2 regions of the Arthrobacter sp. JZ12 genome follow, and region 1 is predicted to be linked to the other one. Evidence: riboswitches for the same ligand, from Rfam matches in the RefSeq annotation. Region 1 holds a riboswitch; the other holds the start of a gene.
What was found. Region 1 has a riboswitch for cyclic di-AMP ahead of GC088_RS02390 (NlpC/P60 family protein). Riboswitches for the same ligand answer to the same signal wherever they lie in the genome.

Region 1 (9,633 bases):
CGTACAGCTCGTCGTAGTCCTCGAGGGCAGCCCCGAACAGCGGATAGGACTCGATGAAGGACCCGCGTCCGGCGGTAAGTTCAGATCGTCCGCCGGAGAGAAGGTCAAGGGTGGCGAACTGCTGGTACACGCGCACCGGGTCCTCCGTGCTGAGGACGGTTACCGCCGATCCCACGTGGATCGACCGCGTCTGGGCCGCTGCAGCCGCAAGCACGGGCACCACCGACGAGACCGCATAGTCCGGCCGATGGTGCTCCCCGACCCCGAAGTAGTGCAGGCCCACCTCATCGGCCAGGCGCGCACGCTCCAGCAGGTCCGCCATCCGCTGTTCGGGTGACACCCGCTCGCCGGTGACGGGGTTGGGGTGGATGTCGCCGAAGCTGAAGATGCCCAATTCCATACTGTTGTGCAACCGGCACCGTAGTACCCCTATTCCGGGATCGTCCGGCCCGGCACTCCTGGCTTTGTCTGGGCGGTTCCCGCGTCGATCCGATGGGAATGGGTGTAGCAGTTGAGGCTCTGTCCGCGGCTGAAACCTACGAGCGTGATGCCCGCTTCCTCTGCCAGGTCGGCAGCCAACGACGACGGCGCACTCACGGCCGCGAGTACCGGAATCCCGGCGAGGTGTGCCTTCTGCACCAGTTCGAAGGAGGCACGCCCGGAAACCTGGAGGATCATTCCGCGCAGCGGAAGCAGGCCGGAGCGCAGCGCCCAGCCGACCACCTTGTCCACGGCATTGTGTCGACCAACGTCTTCGCGCAGGCAGAGCAGTTCACCGTTCCGGGAGAACAGGCCGGCGGCGTGCACGCCTCCCGTGCGGTCAAAGAGCTTCTGGCTGCTTCGCAGCCGCTCCGGCAGGGAGGCGAGGATCGAGAGATCCACCGTGCCGCCGTCGTCGTGCACGTTGAAGCGGGCAGACTTCCGAACCGCGTCGATGGAAGCCGTTCCACAGATTCCGCAGGAACTGGAGGTGTAGACATGCCGCTCAAGGGAGGCATCAGGCAGGGGAACGTCCGGCCGGAGCTGCGCCTCGACGACGTTGAAGGTCTGGCGGCCCTCCTCGTCGACGCCCGCGCAGTAGCGGAGGCTCACGATCTCACCAGGCTGGCTCACGACACCCTCGGAGACCAGGAAGCCTGCGACCAGGTCAAAGTCCTCGCCCGGGGTGCGCATGGTTACCGAGAATGAGGAGCCACCCAAACGGATCTCTAGCGGTTCCTCACCGGCCAGCCTGTCTTCCCGACGGCTGACCGGGCCGTCCAACCGATACCGCGTTATCCTCCGCCGGTCCATCACTCGCGTCATTGAACTGCCTCCCGCATCCACATCGAGCCTAATGGACCGTGATTGCGTGAAGCCAGCAGTTCACCCCTCCCGCCCGGAAGAGGCGTGATAGACAATGGAACAGGCGGCAGCTCAGTGCCGGGAACCTCAAGGGAAGGCAAGGACGATGACTCGTTCGAATCCGCACGTCGAGGAAGTTGACGAGAACGATCTCGACGTCGACAAGCCAAAAGATTGGGCAGCAGGCGTGCCCGGCGTCTACCACTCAATGCAGCCCGCGCTGAAGCATATGGGCGTGGAACGAAGCGCCCGAACCCTGCTCCACATGAACCAGAAGCAGGGCTTTGACTGCATGAGCTGCGCCTGGCCCGATCCCTCTGACCACCGCAGCACCTTCGAATACTGCGAGAACGGTGCGAAGGCCGTTACCTGGGAGGCCACCCCGGTCACGATCTCCTCCGATTTCTGGGCGGAGCACCCGGTCAGCGAGCTGCGGGAACGCTCCGAGTACTGGCTCGGAATGCAGGGGCGGCTCACCGAACCCGTCTACAAGGCAGCCGGCGACGACCACTACCGGCCCATCGGCTGGGACCAGGCGTTCAGCATCATTTCCGGGAAGCTCAAGAGCCTTGCCTCGCCCAATGAGGCTGCCTTCTACACCAGCGGGCGGGCCTCGAACGAAGCGGCCTTCATCTACCAGCTGTTTGTCCGCGGATTCGGAACCAACAACCTGCCTGACTGCTCGAATATGTGCCACGAGTCCTCGGGCGTTGCCATGGGACAGACCATCGGGATCGGCAAGGCCACCGTTACCTACAACGACTACCTGAAGGCCGACCTGCTCATCGTCATCGGGCAGAACCCGGGCACAAACCATCCGCGCATGTTGAGCGCGCTGGAGAAGCAGAAGGAGAACGGGGGCTCCATCGTTGCCGTCAACCCCCTGCCCGAGGCTGGTCTGCGCCGGTTCAAGAACCCGCAGAAACCAAAGGGCATCGTCGGGCGGGGCACCGATCTGGCCGATCAGTTCCTGCAGATACGCAGTGGCGGCGACATGGCCCTCCTGCAGGCCGTTTCCAAGCGGGTGCTCGAAGCTGAGGACCGGAACCCAGGAACAGTGCTGGACCACGAGTTCCTCGACCAGTACTGCGAAGGCCTCGACGAACTCCGGCAGCATCTGGCGGAGCTGGATGAGCAGGAGGTACTGAGGCTTACAGGTCTTCGCTCCGAGGAGATTGACGAGCTTGCCGAGCGGTACATCAAGGCAAAGAGCGTCATTATCACCTGGGCCATGGGCGTCACCCAGCAACGGAACGGCGTGGGCACCATCAAGGAGATGATCAACCTCCTCTTGCTCCGCGGGAACATCGGCAGGCCGGGTGCCGGCGCCTCACCGATCCGCGGGCACTCCAATGTGCAGGGCGACCGGACCATGGGAATCTGGGAGCAGATGCCCCCGGCCTTCCTCGAAGCCCTTGGCAAGGAGTTCTCGTTCGAGCCCCCGATCGAGCATGGTGCGGACGCGGTGGAGACCGTTCGCCGGATGCGCGACGGTGAAATCAAGTTCTTCCTCGCACTCGGCGGCAACTTCGTCGCAGCCATGTCTGATACAGCCGCGACCGAAGCTGCAATGCAGAACCTTGAGATGAATGTCCAAATCTCGACGAAGCTGAATCGATCCCACACAGTTGTCGGCGGGGAAGCCCTAATCCTTCCCACGCTTGGCCGCACCGAAATCGACATGCAGGCGACCGGGCCGCAGTTCGTCTCGGTCGAGGACACGGTGTCTGCGGTTCACTCCTCGCAGGGCAGGGTTGAGCCTGTAGCGCCGGGGCTTCTCTCCGAGATCGCCATTGTCAGCCGTCTGGCAAAGGCCACGCTGGGAACCAAGGTCGCTGCCGACTGGACAGGCTTCGAGGACGATTACGACCGCATCCGTGACCACATCTCGCACGTGGTGAGCGGCTGCCATGACTACAACCGGCGAATCCGGGAAAAAGACGGATTCCTGCTGGCCAACGGGCCCCGGGACTCGCGCACCTTCAGTACCCCCACCGGAAAGGCCCAGCTGACCGTCAACGAGCTGGATCCGATCGAGTGCCCGCCGGGACGGCTGATCCTGCAGACCATGCGCTCCCACGACCAGTTCAACACCACGATCTACGGGTACAACGACCGCTACCGTGGCATCAAAAAGGGGCGCCACGTCATCTTCATCAACCCGGAGGATCTCAAGGAGCTGGGCTTCAACGACGGCGACCTGGTTGACGTCCACGGCGAATATACGGACGGAAAGGACCGCGTCCTGCGCAAGTTCCGGGCAGTGTCCTACCCGACCGCGCGGGGGTGCGCCGCGGCCTACTACCCGGAAGGAAACGCGCTGGTTCCCCTGGACGACACCGTCAAGGGAAGCAACACCCCCGTTTCAAAGGGTGTAATTATCCGGTTGGAACCCGCTGCTGAGGGCCCGGCCGGAGGCAGCAGCGAGGAGAACAAGCGGAAGGACATGCCCGCGACGGTCTAGCAATTGGAGGGTCGGGTTCTGCCTGGGCAGAACCCGACCCTTCATTTAGCTGACCCTCCGGTTAGCCCGACTCCGGTCAGCTGAACCAGGGCAGGGAGAGGGCACGCACTTTCTCATCCGGCTGGCAACCCTGCTCGGGAACTATGAGCACACCGTCCGCTTCCGCCAGGCCGCGAAGCATGCCTGAGCGGTAGTGGGTGGTAGGCATCGCGCGATCCTGTTCATTGCGATACGGCACCAGCCGGGTGCGGCCGGGCAACGGTTCAAACGGCTCGCCGGCGAGCGCACAACCGGGTTTGGGGAGCGTCGCCCCGCGCAATCCGGCAAGCAGCGGCACCCCCACAGTGAAGAGCGCCATCATTGCGGCCAGGGGATTACCGGGCAGGCCCACGAAGAACCGTCCGTCGGGCAGCCGCGCGAGCAGGGTCGGGTGGCCGGGGCGCATCGCGATGCCGTCGATGATCAGGTCTGCTTCCAGGACCGTCAGCGCGCGGCGGATGTGATCGGCGTCGGAAGCACCGGTGCCCCCCGTGCTGATCAATACATCGCTGGACGCCCGTGCAAGCGACATCTCGTCGAGGGCCTCCGCGCTGATGGCGGCGACGACGTCGTCAAGGTCATCACGCGCCCGCGCTACGGTGTCCACGTGGCCGCCCAGCATGGTTACGAGGCCCGGCAACTGCGGCCCGAACGTGTCCCGGACCAGGCCCGGCTCGGGCAGGCCGGCTTCGATCACTTCGTCCCCGGTCAGCAGCAGTGAGACGCGCGGCGCGCGGAGCACAGGCAGCGTGTCGTATCCGCAGACGGCGGCCAGCGCGATCTGTGCCGGATTGAGGACTGCACCTGCTGGGATGGTTTCGGTGCCCTCTGCCGCTTCCTCGCCTGCCGGGCGGATGTGCTCGTCCTGGCGGGGCTCGTCGTCGCGCGCGCGTTCGTTCCTGGTCAGGACGCCGTCGCGCACCGCGCCGTGCTCCGTCCGCAGGATTCCCGTCGCGTTGGGCGGAACTACACCGCCGGTGAGGATGAACGTTGCCTGGCCCGGCTCCAGTGCGGCGTAACCGGACTTCTTGTGTTCGTGTGCCCGGTGCCAGGGGCTTTCATCCTCCTGTACAGGAGTGACCAGGGTCCACGGCGGCTCCCCGCACACAGCCCACCCGTCCATGGCGGATGAGGCATAGTGCGGGATGGGCTGCAGCGCCACGGCCGGTTCGGCCAGAGTTTGCCCGAGCGCGTCCGCAAGGTTCACCGTTTGGGGAGGCTTCGGCGTGGCGGCTTCGAATGCCAGCTTCCTCGCGTCGTCCCAACTGACGTTGCGCTGCGATTCGCTCACTGGCCGCTCCGATCCCCATTAACCGCCGGGCAGGCTTCCCCCGCCGCGGAAAGGGCTGAGCGCATCGCCGTCGAGCTGTCGGCATGTCCGGCGCCAACAGCCATTCCTGCCGCGTAACCGGCTATGAACGTGGTCAGTGGCGCTGCCGGACGAACAATGGAATGGGCAGCCTTTCCGGCCAGGGCAAGAACAGCGTCAACATCGACTTCCGTGCCCGTCAGTTCGAACATCTCCAGGAGCTGTTCGCTCCATCGCCTCAGCAGGCGATCCCGATCCTCCATGATGTGAACCTTTCGCTAGATGCCCGCGTCCGGCCCTTCGACACCAAGTTTCTGTGCGTCTGCCCACGTGTCTACATCGTGGGTGGAACCAGCGGGAACGTCGACTGCAGTCCATTGCACCCTAGCAAGGAGGGCGCGCATAGACAGATTCCTTACTTCTTCCCCGCCCACCGCGGCGGCCAGGTCATCCCAGCGGTAGAGTGCGGCCAGCGGTTGCTCGCGGCCGCCGTCGTTGGCCAGAACTGACGTTTCAGTTCGGAGCGCCTCAGCAAACAGCACCGGGAGCGCGTCGGCCACGAAGGGCATGTCGCAGGCCAGGACCAGCGTCCAGCAAGCAGGGTGGTCCCGTAACCTTGCGACGGCGGCAGCCACCGCCGCCGCCGGCCCGCCGAAGGCCGGCTCCTCGCGGACCAGTTCAGCCCGGGCGGGCAGTTCCGGCTCATTAGCGCCGACGACGACGAGGCGCCGCGCCTCACGTGCGGCCTCACATGTATGTGCCAGCAAGGTTCTTCCGGCGAAGGTGAGGCCCGATTTCGCGACTCCCCCAAGGCGAGATGACCTACCGCCGGTGAGGATGACGGCGTCGAAAGCAACAGCGGCGCCAGCCGGCCCGCGGGCGGCGCTGCTCACGCCGCCGTGTCAGCGGGCAGGAACGCCGTCCACTGCGGTGACGGCTTTTCCAGTTCGCGGATCTGCCATGAAGTACCGCGCGGCGGTTTCGGCACGACCCGCAGGGACCAGCCGAGGGAAGCGAGGGTCTTGTCGCCCTTGGCGTTGTTACAGCGCAGGCAACACGCAACCAGGTTCTCCCAGCTGTCCTCTCCTCCACGGGAGCGTGGTGTTACGTGGTCGATGGTTGAGGCAGTCTTTCCGCAGTAGGCACAGAGGTGGTTGTCCCGGCGAAGGACACCCCGCCGGGTTGCTACGACGTTGTTGCGGTACGGGATCTTCACGTATCTGTTCAGCAGGATCACGGACGGGCGCGAGAGCACTTCGTTGGGTCCCACTACCGGGTCATCCCCTTCGGCCACCACGCTGGCCTTCCCTGTCAATACCAGCACAAGTGCCCGGCGGAAGGTCACCACCGCCAGTGGTTCATATCCAGCATTCAGAACGAGAGTGCGCATGCACATTCCTCTTTGCCGTCCGTAGCCGAGATTCGCGGAATCCCTGACGCCCCTGCAGCTACAGCGAAGGTACTTCGGATTGACATTGCAAGAGTAAGCCGTGGGAGCAAGGATCCGTCAATCGAAACGCAAAAGCCCCCTGCCGTATGACAGGGGGCTTTACGCATTCTGATGAACGCCGGAGCTAGCCGCCGACGCGGATGTACACGCCGCCGGATCCCAGTTCGGCCGGAGCGATGACCGTCTGGTTCCCGTTGAATCCGCCGTGGACTGCCTGTCCACCGCCGATGTAGACGGCAATGTGGGCTGCGCCCATGCCGCCGTCGGCGTAGTAGATGAGGTCACCGGGGATGGCTTCGGCAGCGCTGACCGTCCGGCCAAGGGAGAGGTAGCCTGCAGGCCAGCCGTGGAAGTTGATTCCCGCAGCTGCCAGAGCGTTGCTTGCGAGTCGGGTGCAGTCCTGGGTTACACCGAGCTGGGCCTTGGCTGCTGCGGCGATCGTAGCGGCAACACCCGAGGAGGCCTCAGGGACCTCCGGAGCCTTGGTCTCGGTGACAGCTGCTGTAGCGGCCACCGGCGCTGCTTCAACCTCGAGCGCAACTGCAGGCTCGGCAACAGGAGCAGCTTCCACAGGAGCTACCTCAACGGTCTCTGCCTGCGGCTGAACCTCGGGGGCTGCTACAACCGGGGCCGCAATCGCCTTCACGGCGGTCTTGTTGAAGGAAATCTCGGCATCTGCGGGAGCCTGAACGGGAGCCGCAGGCAGCTGGACCTCGAGCGTGGTGGTGATGGTGTTGCGCTCGGCGGGCAACTCCACTGCATTTGCTGCAACACCGCTGGTGAGAACCAGGCCGGACGCTGCCGCGATAACAGCTGCCTGACGCCCGACACCGCCGGCGTTGTCGCTTACTGCGCGTGCGATGGTTGAAAGGTGGGCTGAACGCTGAACCTCGGCGCGGTGGCGCGCGATGGCACGGGTCTGGGAAGTCATGTGAGGATTCGCTCCAGGTAGGTCTGTCTTAGCTAACGCGGACAAAGCTTGCGCCGGGCAGGTCGGACAGGCTGTGAAGGCCGGTGTTCATGCCGTTCAAGCCGCCGCTGATGACCTGGCCGTTGCCGACGTAGATGGCAACGTGGCCAGCGGTGATGACGAGGTCTCCGGGAGCGGGAGTGGATACAACCGATCCGAAAGCGTAAAAGTCGCCGGGAGCGATGTCGCCGACGGTCTTGCCGATGGAGCGCAGGGCCTTCTCGACCATGGCGGTGCAGTCCTGGGCGACACCGATCTGGGAGTAGGCAGAGCCGACGAGTGCTGCGCCTACACCGCTGGCGGTGGGGGCCTTGACCGGCTCGGGGGCCTCGGCGGCGGGAGCGGCCTCGGCGGCGGGAGCGGCCTCAACCTCTACTGCGGCCGCAACTTCGACGACAGGCTCAGCGGCGGGTTCCTCAACTGCCACTTCCTGGGCGGTCTGGACGGCAACCTCGGGTGCAACCTCTACGGGCTCGGCGGCAACCGGTGCCTCCACCGTTGCTACGGCTGTCCGCTCGAAGGAAACGGTCGCGTCGGCGGCGGCGCTGACGGTGGCCGGCTGGACGGCGGTGCTGAGGGTCTTGACGGCCTGTGCCGAACGCTGTGCGTCTGCTGCGCCGTGGGCCGGAAGGCCGGCGGTGAGCACCAGGCCGGATGCTGCAACGATGACCGCTGCCTGACGCCCTACGGAACCTGCGTTCGAAGATACAGCCTTGGAAATTGCTGCGAGCGAGCTTGTATGAGCCGGAACCGCGCGGTGGCGACCCAGGGCAGAGCTATTTGACACGTTAAGTTGCCTCTCCCTACGCCTGCGAGGTGAGCTGTCGGATTCGGATGGGAGTCACCCGGCCGCGAATCGTGGGAGATTCAGCGACTTAACCCCAAGGACTTCCGTAAAGGAGGCCCAAAATTGGTTCCCCCGCCCCTGCCATGCGAATTTGTTGCGAACGGACCTCACGCAGTGGCAGAGCTAGGCGATCTGCGCGAGAGTGCCAAACCCCCTGCGATTTGGCACGAGTTGTACGGTACATCAGTTTTTTTGCAATGTCACATTCCGGTCACGGAACGGTGTGTTCATGGTTACGAACAAGCTGTGAACGGTCACAGCCAAGCGAGCGGATCGACGTTCTTGCCGTCAACCAGGACCTCGAAATGTAGGTGGCAGCCAGTGGATGCACCGGTAGATCCGACCCTGGCGATAGCCTCTCCGCGCTCCACAACCTGGCCTTCAGCCACGTCAATGGACGCGAGGTGGTTGTAGGTGGTCTCGAGGCCGTTTGCGTGCTTCACAACTACCCGGTTGCCGCCACCGTAGGGGTGCCAGCCGACGAAGGTAACCGTACCGGCCGCCGCTGCCTTCACAGCGGTTCCGCAGGCCTCGCTCATGTCCTGACCGGTGTGCATCTCACCGGCACCGGTAATCGGGCTTACACGGTTCCCGAAGGGTGAAGTCATGACCACCTTGTCCAACGGCGCGGCAAGCGAGCCCTTTGACTCTGCCGTGACCACCTTGCCGCCGGAAGCGGAGACGATATCGGCAAGCTTGGCGTCCGGATCGAACCGGCCGTGCAGGGCAGCGCGATCGAACGAGATATCGGCGCCCTCAGCAGCCTGAACCGGCTGAAGGACTTCCTGCTCGGCTTCGACGGGCGCAGCTACCGCCTGAGCCTGCGACGGGACCACAGCGGCCGTCGTGGGCAATGCCACCGTCAACACCATGCCTGATGCGGCGGCGGCAATCGCCACTTTCTGACTCAGGCCGGTGAAGGAATGGTCGTTCCGCGCGATGGCGGCCCGACGGCGTCGTTCGCTGCGCTGCCCATCCCGAGGGCGGACCGATGAGGCAACGGTCGTAGCGCCGTCGCGGGCAGCACGCCGGGACACCGGGATCGCAGCGGCAACGGGCGCAGGCGCGGCAGCAGCCGCAGGAGGCGCGACTACAGCAGGCGGAGCAACTGCAGCACAAGCTGCAGTGGGCGCTGCTGCCGGCGGTGCCGGAATGGTGACAGCCGGGGAAGGCGAAGGCTGCGCTTGAAGCGCAACAGACTGTGCAAGCC
Region 2 (9,633 bases), 1.4 Mb from region 1:
CCTGCTCCGCACGGACGAAGGGGACGCCCTCGCGCACGGGGATGCCGTCGTCGTCGACCGCCACGCGCAGTTCCGCCCATTTGTCGGCCTGCTTCGCCGCGACGGGAACCGGCTGGTCCGGCCCGTACTCGGCAACGAGGTGGTCAGCCGTCAGCCCGAGTTCGTCGATGGACCTGTTCTCCAGCGCCTCGATCCGCAGTTTCTGCTGGGCACGGGCAAGTTCATCGCGGTGAACGGAGTCGGTGAGCTCCGTGAGTTCAGCCAGCAGCGACTCATTCCCGGTCCGGACCGTTCCGAGTTCTGCCTCCCAGGCGGAGCGGACCGCTTCAGCCGCATCCCGTGAGTGCGCAGCGCGGTCCACGGATATATCGAGGAAGGTCAACACCTGGCGGACGGCCTTGCCGACCGCAGCCGCCTTCTCCCCCTGGATCCGGCGGATCCGTGCGCGTTCGGCGGCCAGTTCGCGTGCCTTGCGTTCCGCCTGCGCCGCGTGCTCGAGGGACGCCGCGCGCTGTGCTGTAGCCCGGAGCTGCTCCTCGCCGCTGCGCAGGGCAAGCCTCGCCTCCATCTCCGCCTGCCGCGCATGGCCGGCCGCCAGGGCGAGCATGTCCCGGGTCTGTGTGTCTGGTTCAACCTCCGACGGCCCCTCCTGCGCCTGCACCAGCCGCCCGGTGACCTCCTCCAGTCGCGCCTGCTCAGTTGCGAGGTTCGCTTCAGCGGCCTCCGCGAGCCTGGTCAGCCGTTCCGTTTCCCCCGCGGCCGACCGCAACACCGACCCGAGCTGGCCCAGGTTCTCCGCAACAGCGGCAAGCCGGGCATCCGACTCATGCAGCTTCTCCAGCGCCGCGTCTGCCCGCTCCTGCGCCTCGGCCCGCCGTGCAGTGGCCGCCGCGATCCCGAACCGTGCCCGCTCGTGACGTTCGGTAGCCTCGCGCAGCGCCTGGACTGCCTCGTCGACGGCAGCCTGGACTTCGAGCGTGCCCGGGGCAGCCGTCGTTCCGCCGCGCACCTGAACCGGGGTGAAGACATCGCCGTCGCGCGTTACGGCCGTCAGCTCCGGACGGCCCGCAACAAGCTCACCAGCCTCCTCCAGCGAGTCGACAACGACGACGGAAGCCAACAGGGCGCGAACGGCTCCTTCAAGCCCCGCTTGCGCAGTGACAAGATCCGCGGCGGATTGCGCGCCGGTCGGCGTCGCAACGTGCGCCGCCGGAGACCCGGCGACGAGTAGCTCGACCCTGCCGGCGTCGTCGTCCTTCATCAGCTGCAGCGCAACACGCGCGGAATCCATCGAATCCACTGCCACACCCTCAGCCACCGCGCCGAGCGCGGCCGCCACTGCGGTCTCATAGCCAGGCGCTACCGTCAAAAGGTCTGCGACGGAACCGAGCACACCCCCGAGGGAGGCGTCCAGCAAGGCTGAGGAACCGTCGCGGCGCTCAAGACCGATCCTGAGCGCGTCGATACGTGCGGCAAGGGCATCACGCTCGCGCTCTGCCTCACGCTCCTCGGCACGCAGCTCCTCGAGCGTTTCAATGACAGCATCGAGCTCTGCGCTTGCCTCTTCGTATTCAGCGTCGAGGCCTTCCTCGCCTTCTTCGGCGCCGGCCACCTGCGATTCGAGGGCGGTGAAATCGAGCTGCGCCTTCCGGCGGCGTTCCTCCACCTCGACAACCGACGCGCGCAGGCGGCCCAGTTCAGCCTCGGCTGATTCAACCCGCGAACGTGCCGCTCCAACCTGCCCCGACAGCTTCGCCAGCCCCTCACGCCGATCTGCCGCAATACGCAGTAGCGCCGCGAGCCGCTGCTCCTCGGCTGCAGCCGCGTCCTCGGCGTCCGCACGCTGTTCGACTGCGTCGTCCAGCATCTCCTGCCGCTGCGCGATGTGCTCCTCGAGTTCCGCCTGCTCCGCGCGGACCATCGCCGCCTGCCGGGCCAGTTCGTCGGGATCACGTCCGCTGTCCGGGGCTGCATCGACCGATCCCAGAAGACGACGGCGCTCCTCGGCCAGGGTCCCCAGCGAGCGAAACCTTTCCCTCGTGGAGGACAGGCGGTACCAGGTATCGCGTGCGGCGTTGACGCGCGGCGTGGCCTCAGCAGCCAGACGCTCGAGTTCAGCCTGCCGGGCGCGGCCCGCTTCAAGAAGCCTCTCGACCTCGCCGCGCCGCTGTTTGAGGGCGGCTTCGTCGGCAGCCTCCTGTTCAAATGAGGACATCAGCTGGACGAGGTCGTCCGCGAGGAGACGAGCTCGCGCATCACGGACCTCGAACTGGACCTGTTGCGCCCTGCGGGCAATCTCGGCCTGCTTGCCCAACGGCGTCAACTGGCGTCGGATCTCTCCCGTCAGGTCCGTCAAACGGGTCAGATTCGCCTGCATCGCTTCGAGCTTGCGGACGGTCTTTTCCTTGCGTCGGCGGTGCTTGAGGATTCCCGCCGCCTCCTCGATGAACCCGCGCCGGTCCTCGGGTGTTGCATGCAGCACCCGGTCGAGCTGCCCCTGGCCGACGATGACATGCATCTCGCGGCCCAGACCGGAATCGGAGAGCAGTTCCTGTATGTCCAAGAGGCGGCAGTTGCTGCCGTTGATCGCATACTCCGAACCCCCCGCACGAAACAGGGTGCGCGAGATGGTGACTTCCGAGTACTCAATGGGCAGGGCACCGTCGGTGTTGTCGATAGTGAGCGAGACGTGTGCCCTGCCTAGCGGCGGCCGGCCGGAAGTACCGGCGAAGATGACGTCTTCCATCTTGCCGCCGCGCAGGGTCTTTGCACCCTGCTCGCCCATCACCCAGGCCAGTGCGTCCACCACATTGGATTTGCCGGAACCATTCGGGCCCACGACGGCGGTTACGCCGGGTTCAAAGTCGAAGGTCGTTGCAGAGGCGAATGACTTGAAGCCTCGAACGGTCAGACTTTTCAGGTGCACGGGTTTTGGATTCTCCAGCCGGGATTGTTGTCCCTCCAATCTACTGCGTTGACAGGGATTTCCACGGCATTGGCGGCGGCCGGTGCGACCGGCCAAGGTGCCGTAATCAGCGGGAGGAACTAGGCTTTCCTCAGGATCGTTGGCAACCGCAGTATGCTGATCAACCGCAGACTGGTTATCACCTCGGGCTCGGCGCTTCCGATTCCGGTGTAGCGGACAGCTGGACCGCGGACACAACCGCAGACGACGAGGCAGGAAATTTGACCGGTAATTCCAACTTCCGACACCACAACACCGCACTCCTCGGCGTGGAAAGTGTTGAGGCACCGGTGATCGTCACGTCCTCGGAGTTCGACCGGATCCTCGCTCCAGCGTTGAAGCGGTTGAGGCTATCCACCGGCCTCCTGCACCGGGTTGCCGGCATCAACGAGCGGCGTTGGTGGGCTCCCGGAACAGGGTTCGAAGACGGGGCCATCGAGGCGGGAGCCAAGGCACTGGCGTCGGCGGGCATCGAAGCCTCCCAAATCGGTCTGCTCATCAATACTTCTGTCTCACGCACCAACCTTGAGCCCTCCGTTGCAGTCAAAATTCACAACGGTCTGGGCCTGCCATCCTCGGCGATGAATTTTGACGTGGCGAACGCCTGCCTGGGGTTCGTGAACGGCATGACCCTTGCAGCCAACATGATCGAGGCCGGGCAGATCCAGTACGCAATGGTGGTGAACGGGGAGGACGCCCAGGCCACCCAGGAGGCCACACTCCGGCGGCTGAACCAACCCGACGCCACCCGGGAAAGCTTCATGCAGGAGTTCGCCACCCTCACCCTCGGATCAGGGGCAGCTGCTGCCATCCTCGGCCCCGCTGACCTGCATCCGGGTTCCCACCGCCTGCTTGGCGGCGTAGCCCGTGCCGGCACCGAGCACCATGAGCTCTGCGTGGGCGGCATCGACGGCATGTACACCAACGCCCAGGGGCTTCTGGACGGCGGCCTCGAACTGGTGGTGGACGCCTGGAATGAGGCCCGGGCGGATTGGCACTGGGCAGGGATGGACCGCTACATCACCCATCAGGTAAGCACCACGCACACCAAGGCGATTGTCGAGGCCATCAACCTGGATCCCGCCAGGGTCCCGCAAACTTTCCCGCGCTGGGGCAACGTTGGGCCGGCGTCGCTGCCCATGACGCTCGCAGCCGAAGCGCAAACTCTCAACGCAGGCGACCGCGTACTCTGCATGGGCGTCGGATCCGGACTAAACACCGCCATGCTGGAGATTGCGTGGTAGAACTACCCGGCGTTGACCCTACGTGGTCGACGTACCTCAACGTGCCCTCGACGGCTCCGGTTGATCCCGAGGGAACCGTCAACCGCTGGCATTTCCTGGACAACGCCGCATCCGTCGTTGGCCAGGTCCGCGGCACCCTGCTGTGCGTTCACGGGAACCCCACCTGGTCCTACCTGTGGCGGTCCCTGCTCGCGGAAGGAGCCCGGCAGGGCTGGCGGGTAGTCGCAGTTGATCAGCTGGAGATGGGCTACTCGGAGCGCACCGGGCGGCGGCGCCGGCTTTCTGATCGCGTGCGGGACCTGGAGGATTTTGCCAAGGCACTGGAACTGAGCGGGCCTCTGGTGACCGTAGGGCACGACTGGGGAGGAGTTGTCAGCCTCGGGTTCGCGCACCGCAACCGGAAGGACCTCGCCGCCGTGGTTCTCACCAACACGGCGATCCACCAGGACCCTGACTTCCCCATACCTGCTCCCCTGCGCCTTGCGCTAAGCGGCGCGCTCCACCGCGTCGGCACATCCGGCACGCCCGCGTTCCTCGAAACCACCCTCGCGCTCGCCCGGCCGAGGCTTGCCCCGGATGTCCGGGCAGCCTACCGCGCGCCTTACCGCACGGCATCGGACCGTCTGGGCATTGAACAGTTCGTCGCTGACATTCCGGCGGATCCAAGCCATCCGAGCTACCCGGAGCTTCGGGACATCGCCGAGGGCATCCGCGGCCTGGACGTCCCTGTCCTCATGCTGTGGGGCCCGGGTGACCCGATCTTCTCGGACACCTATCTGGAAGACCTCACCCGCCGGCTCCCCCAGGCAGACGTGCACCGCTTCGAAGGGGCTAGCCACCTTGTCGCCGAGGACCGCGATATCGCCGCGCCCGTGTTCACCTGGCTGGATGGGCAGGACGGGAACGACGACAACACCGCTGTGCGCGCAGCACGCGAGCCGTTCACTCCACTCTGGCAGAACGTCGAGGAACTTTGTGCGGGTGCGTCAGCTGACTCCCTAGCCATCGCAGACATGGACTCCACCGGCAGCGTGGCCCATTCCCTTTCCTGGTGGGAGTTTGATGAGCGCGTCCGGAAACTTGCGGGGGCGCTGCAGGGTATCGGTGTGCGGGCCGGTAGCCGCGTCAGCCTCATGGTTCCGCCGGGCGTCGACCTGACCGTCCTGATCTACGCGTGCCTCAGGTTGGGGGCCGTGATTGTCGTGGCCGATGCCGGATTGGGCGCGAAGGGACTCAGCCGTGCAGTGCGCGGAACGGTCCCTGAATTCTTCGTGGGTATCGACCGTGCGCTGGTCGCTGCCAGGGCCTTCGGCTGGCCCGGTGTACGCATCAGCGCTGGCGCACTGTCGCCTACGCGGGCACGGCTACTGGGTGTGAGGCACAGCCTGCAGGACCTCCTGTCCCACTCGATCCCCGTCAACGGTCCGGAACCCGCCCCGGATGCAGACGCCGCGATTCTCTTCACCTCGGGCTCCACCGGGCCGGCGAAGGGGGTTGTGTATACCCACCGCCAACTCTCGGCGATGAGGGACGTTCTCGCCGCTACGCTCAATCTTTCACCCGGAAGCGCACTGGTGGCTGGATTCGCACCGTTCGCGCTCCTGGGACCTGCGCTGGGCGCGTCCTCGGTCACACCGGATATGGACGTTACGGCTCCCCGCACTCTCACCGCCCAGGCGCTGTCCGACGCCGCCGCCGCGATCGAGGCGGGGGTAATCTTCGCGTCACCGGCTGCACTGCGTAACGTGCTGGCCACAGCGGACGCACTAAGCGCAGAAGGCAAGTCTGCGCTCGCAAGGGTGGAAGTTGTTCTGTCAGCCGGTGCGCCCATTCCCGTGGCTCTTCTTGATGAACTGCAGTCGCTGGTCCCGTCCGCTTCTCTCCACACGCCCTATGGCATGACGGAGGCGCTGCCCATCACGGACATCGATCTGGCCGGAATTCTTGAGGCGACGGCCGGGCGCACACACGGTGCGGGAAACGGTGTCTGCGTCGGCAAGCCGGTGCCGGGGGCAGAACTGACCATCAGCCCGCTCGACGTTTCCGGCGCGGCCGTCGGAGATCCGGTTACGACGGCGGGTGTCACGGGCGAAATCCTCGTACAGGCCGCGCATGTCAAGGATCGTTACCACCGGTTGTGGTTGACCGAACGCGAGTCCTCCCGCACGGCCGGCTGGCACCGCACCGGTGACGTCGGTCACTTGGATGCGGAGGGCCGGCTTTGGGTGGAGGGCCGGCTGGCCCATGTGATCACCGCGGCCTCGGGCATTGTGACGCCGGTTGGGCCGGAGCAGGCGATCGAGCAACTTCGGTCCGTGCGCCAGGCCGCCGTTGTCGGTGTCGGCCCGCACGGCACTCAGGCGGTGGTCGCCGTCGTCGTACCCGAAGGAGGAAAGGCGGCTGCGGGGCTCGCGCCGACCGGAATCACGCTGGAAGTCCGCGCAGCAGCCCGCACCATGGGAGTGGACCTGGCTGCGGTCCTCACGCTTCCGGAACTGCCTACCGACATTCGGCACAATGCGAAGATCGATCGCGCGAGGGTCGCGCAGTGGGCTGGGCGACGCCTGTCCGGGCAACGGGGCGGCCGGCCGTGAAGGTTCTGGTGACCGGAGCCAGCGGGATGCTGGGCGGAGCTGTGGCAGCGCTGATGGTCGGCCGGAGTTACTCGGTGCGCACTTTCCAGCGGCGGGGCTCCAGGGTCGCGGGCGCGCAGGATGTCTTCGGCGACCTCACCGATCCTGCGGCGGTTGAACAGGCAGTGGCAGGCGTTGACGGCATCATCCATCTGGCAGCGAAAGTTTCCTTCTCCGGCGAGGAGAACGAGTTCCACCGGGTCAATGTGCTGGGTACCGCCTCGCTGCTGGAAGCTGCACGCGCAGCCGGAGCACAGCGCTTCATTTATGTCTCGTCGCCATCAGTGGCTCACGTCGGCAGATCTCTGGCCGGTGCCGGTGCAGAGCCGGCAGATCCGCACGGTGCCCGCGGCGCCTATGCCCGCACCAAGGCGCAGGCCGAGCGGCTTGCCCTCACGGCTGACGATGGACGGATGGCCGTGGCAGCGATTCGTCCGCACGTTGTCTGGGGGCCCGGCGATACCCAGTTGGTTGAACGTGTGATTGCGCGTGCCCACGCGGGCAGGCTGCCCTTACTGTCCGGCGGGACTGCAATGGTGGATACAACATACGTGGACAACGCCGCCTCCGCGATTGCAGCCGCGTACGAGCGTATCGAACACATCCGCGGGCTTGCCCTGGTGGTCACCAACGGGGAACCCCGACCCATCGGTGAGCTTCTGGCGCGCATCTGCGCTGCCGGAGGTGCACCCGAGCCGCGTTGGTCCATTCCCGGTTGGCTGGGAAGGGCGGCCGGCAGCGTTGTGGAGACTCTGTGGCGCCGCTCCACGGCCGACGGCGAGCCTCCCATGACGCGGTTCCTTGCCGAACAACTTTCTACGGCGCATTGGTTCGATCAGCGCCGTACCAGGGAGCTCCTGAATTGGACCCCGGAGGTCGGTCTCGATGAGGGCTTCAAGCGGCTTGCGGCGCACTATGGAAACACTCGCTGATCAATTCTTCAGCGGGAACGCAAAAGGGAGAACCGGATGACCGGTTCTCCCTTTTACGTTGGAGCTGGGCTGCGGGATCGGCGTGAACCCTTCGCTGCTGCCTAGAGGCGCACGAAGAAGGCGCCCGGCAGGTCAGTCAGCGGGTGCTGCATGGTCAGGTTTGCACCATTCATGCCGCTGCTGATTACCTGGCCGCCGCCGGCGTAGACAGCAACGTGTCCACCGGTGATGACGAGATCGCCCGGTGCCGGAGTGCTGACGCGCTGGCCGTAGTTGGCGAACTGCAGCGGACCAAGGTCGCCGACCGGCTTGCCGGCTGCAGCCATGGCGATCTCCACCAGCCGGGTGCAGTCCTGGATTGCACCGGCCGCGAGCTGCGCACGGGCCGAAGCCAGTACCGCGCCGCCGATTCCGCTCGATGCGCCGTCAGCGACGGTGATCTTGGTGGACGATGCGGTGGTGATGCCCATGGTGCTGGTCTCTGCAGGAGCAGGGGCCGGTGCCGGAGCAGGGGCGGGCGCCGGAGCAGGGGCCGGTGCCGGAGCAGCAGCCGGTGCCGGAGCAGCAGCCGGAGCCGGAGCAGCGGCGGCGCTGCCGGACAGGCTGATTACCTGGCCGGGGTAGATGATGGAGTCCCAGCCCAGTCCGTTAGCAGCGAAAACTGCTTCCAGGCTGACACCGTAGTTCGCCGCAATGGCGCCCAGAGTGTCCCCCGGCTTCACGGTGTGGGTCGGTGCACCGGCAGCGGGTGCTGCAGGTGCGGGGGCGGGGGCAGCAGGTGCTGCTACCTGGACGCTGGTGTCGGCAGCCTGGACGGCTGCGGTGGTGGTGGTGCCTGCGCTGGCGGGCAGCGCTGCTCCGAAAAGGATTCCGGATGCTGCAACCATGACGGCTGCGGGACGGCCAACGGTTCCGGCGGACGAGCTGACAGCGTTGGAAACGAGCTTCAGCTTGCTGGGCGGAGTTGCACGGTGGCGCGCGACATGACGGTTCTTAGACAAAGGAATAGCCTCTCCCAATGCCTGCGGAGTTAGCTGTCGGATTCGGATGGGAGCCACCCGGACGTCTGCGGCATCAAGCCGGTACGTCTTCACCCCTAGGACTTCTTGCGAAGCCCGCTATCTGGTTCCCCCGCTCCTGCCGGTATGTCTAGCGAACGGACCCTCCGGCAGCGACAGGATTAGGCAATCAGCCGGAAGGGAGCCGGGCTGGTGAACCCGGCGTGTCCATAACGTTACATTCTTCGCGTCGAAAAGTCACATTTCGATCACGGGCCGGGCGCCCCTGCGCCCGGCCCGGAATCGTCCGCGCTAGTCAGACCTGAATGTTTCTGCTGGTCAGACCTATATTTTGTATTCGTCCTGGGCGGTTTCACCGGTGGAGTTATCGCCGCCTCGGTGCATGGCGGACTGCGCCTTCTTAAGGGCTTCCGTTGCCTGCGCCTGCACCTCGGGAGCCTTTGCCTTGACGGCCTCGGTAGCGCCGCTGACTTTGTCCTGCACCTTTGGGTTGTTCCAAAGCTCGTTCGCCTTGACCTTGATCTGTTCGTAGCTTGCACGACCAGCCCGGGCGCCCAGAACGTAGCCCGCTGCCATACCTGCCGCAAACACCAACTTGTTCTTCATTGCCATTCTCCTGTCGTGTCGACTTACTCAGAAGTCGAATCTAGTCAGGGTGCTTACTTTTGTCACGTCCGCGCACTCACCAACGGCCATTTCGGGGTCGTGGTTGGCAGCGGGGGCACGTGTAGGACGACCGGTTCATGAAGGTGTCGCGGCGGATCTGGGAGACCCGTCCATCCTCTGCACAGCGCAGGCACGGCTGGTTTTCGCGTCCATAGGCGTTGAGGGATCGTGCGA

Region 2: linked by a shared signal. The riboswitch ahead of GC088_RS08770 (C40 family peptidase) and the one ahead of GC088_RS02390 (NlpC/P60 family protein) in region 1 are both predicted to bind cyclic di-AMP.

What each region holds. Positions count from the first base shown of each region.
Region 1 is NZ_CP045246.1:488,062-497,694, reverse strand. Features, by position in the region: gene GC088_RS02430 (LLM class flavin-dependent oxidoreductase) at 1-400, opposite strand, end outside; gene fdhD (formate dehydrogenase accessory sulfurtransferase FdhD) at 430-1,305, opposite strand; gene GC088_RS02420 (FdhF/YdeP family oxidoreductase) at 1,451-3,808, shown strand; gene GC088_RS02415 (molybdopterin molybdotransferase MoeA) at 3,885-5,138, opposite strand; gene GC088_RS02410 (DUF6457 domain-containing protein) at 5,135-5,419, opposite strand; gene mobA (molybdenum cofactor guanylyltransferase) at 5,435-6,049, opposite strand; gene GC088_RS02400 (HNH endonuclease) at 6,046-6,546, opposite strand; gene GC088_RS02395 (NlpC/P60 family protein) at 6,731-7,537, opposite strand; gene GC088_RS02390 (NlpC/P60 family protein) at 7,566-8,363, opposite strand; cyclic di-AMP (ydaO/yuaA leader) riboswitch at 8,369-8,530, opposite strand; gene GC088_RS02385 (M23 family metallopeptidase) at 8,678-9,633, opposite strand, start outside.
Region 2 is NZ_CP045246.1:1,885,275-1,894,907, forward strand. Features, by position in the region: gene smc (chromosome segregation protein SMC) at 1-2,926, opposite strand, end outside; gene GC088_RS08755 (3-oxoacyl-ACP synthase III) at 3,187-4,209, shown strand; gene GC088_RS08760 (alpha/beta fold hydrolase) at 4,203-6,803, shown strand; gene GC088_RS08765 (NAD-dependent epimerase/dehydratase family protein) at 6,800-7,774, shown strand; gene GC088_RS08770 (C40 family peptidase) at 7,876-8,775, opposite strand; cyclic di-AMP (ydaO/yuaA leader) riboswitch at 8,780-8,971, opposite strand; gene GC088_RS08775 (YtxH domain-containing protein) at 9,118-9,399, opposite strand; gene mutM (bifunctional DNA-formamidopyrimidine glycosylase/DNA-(apurinic or apyrimidinic site) lyase) at 9,476-9,633, opposite strand, start outside.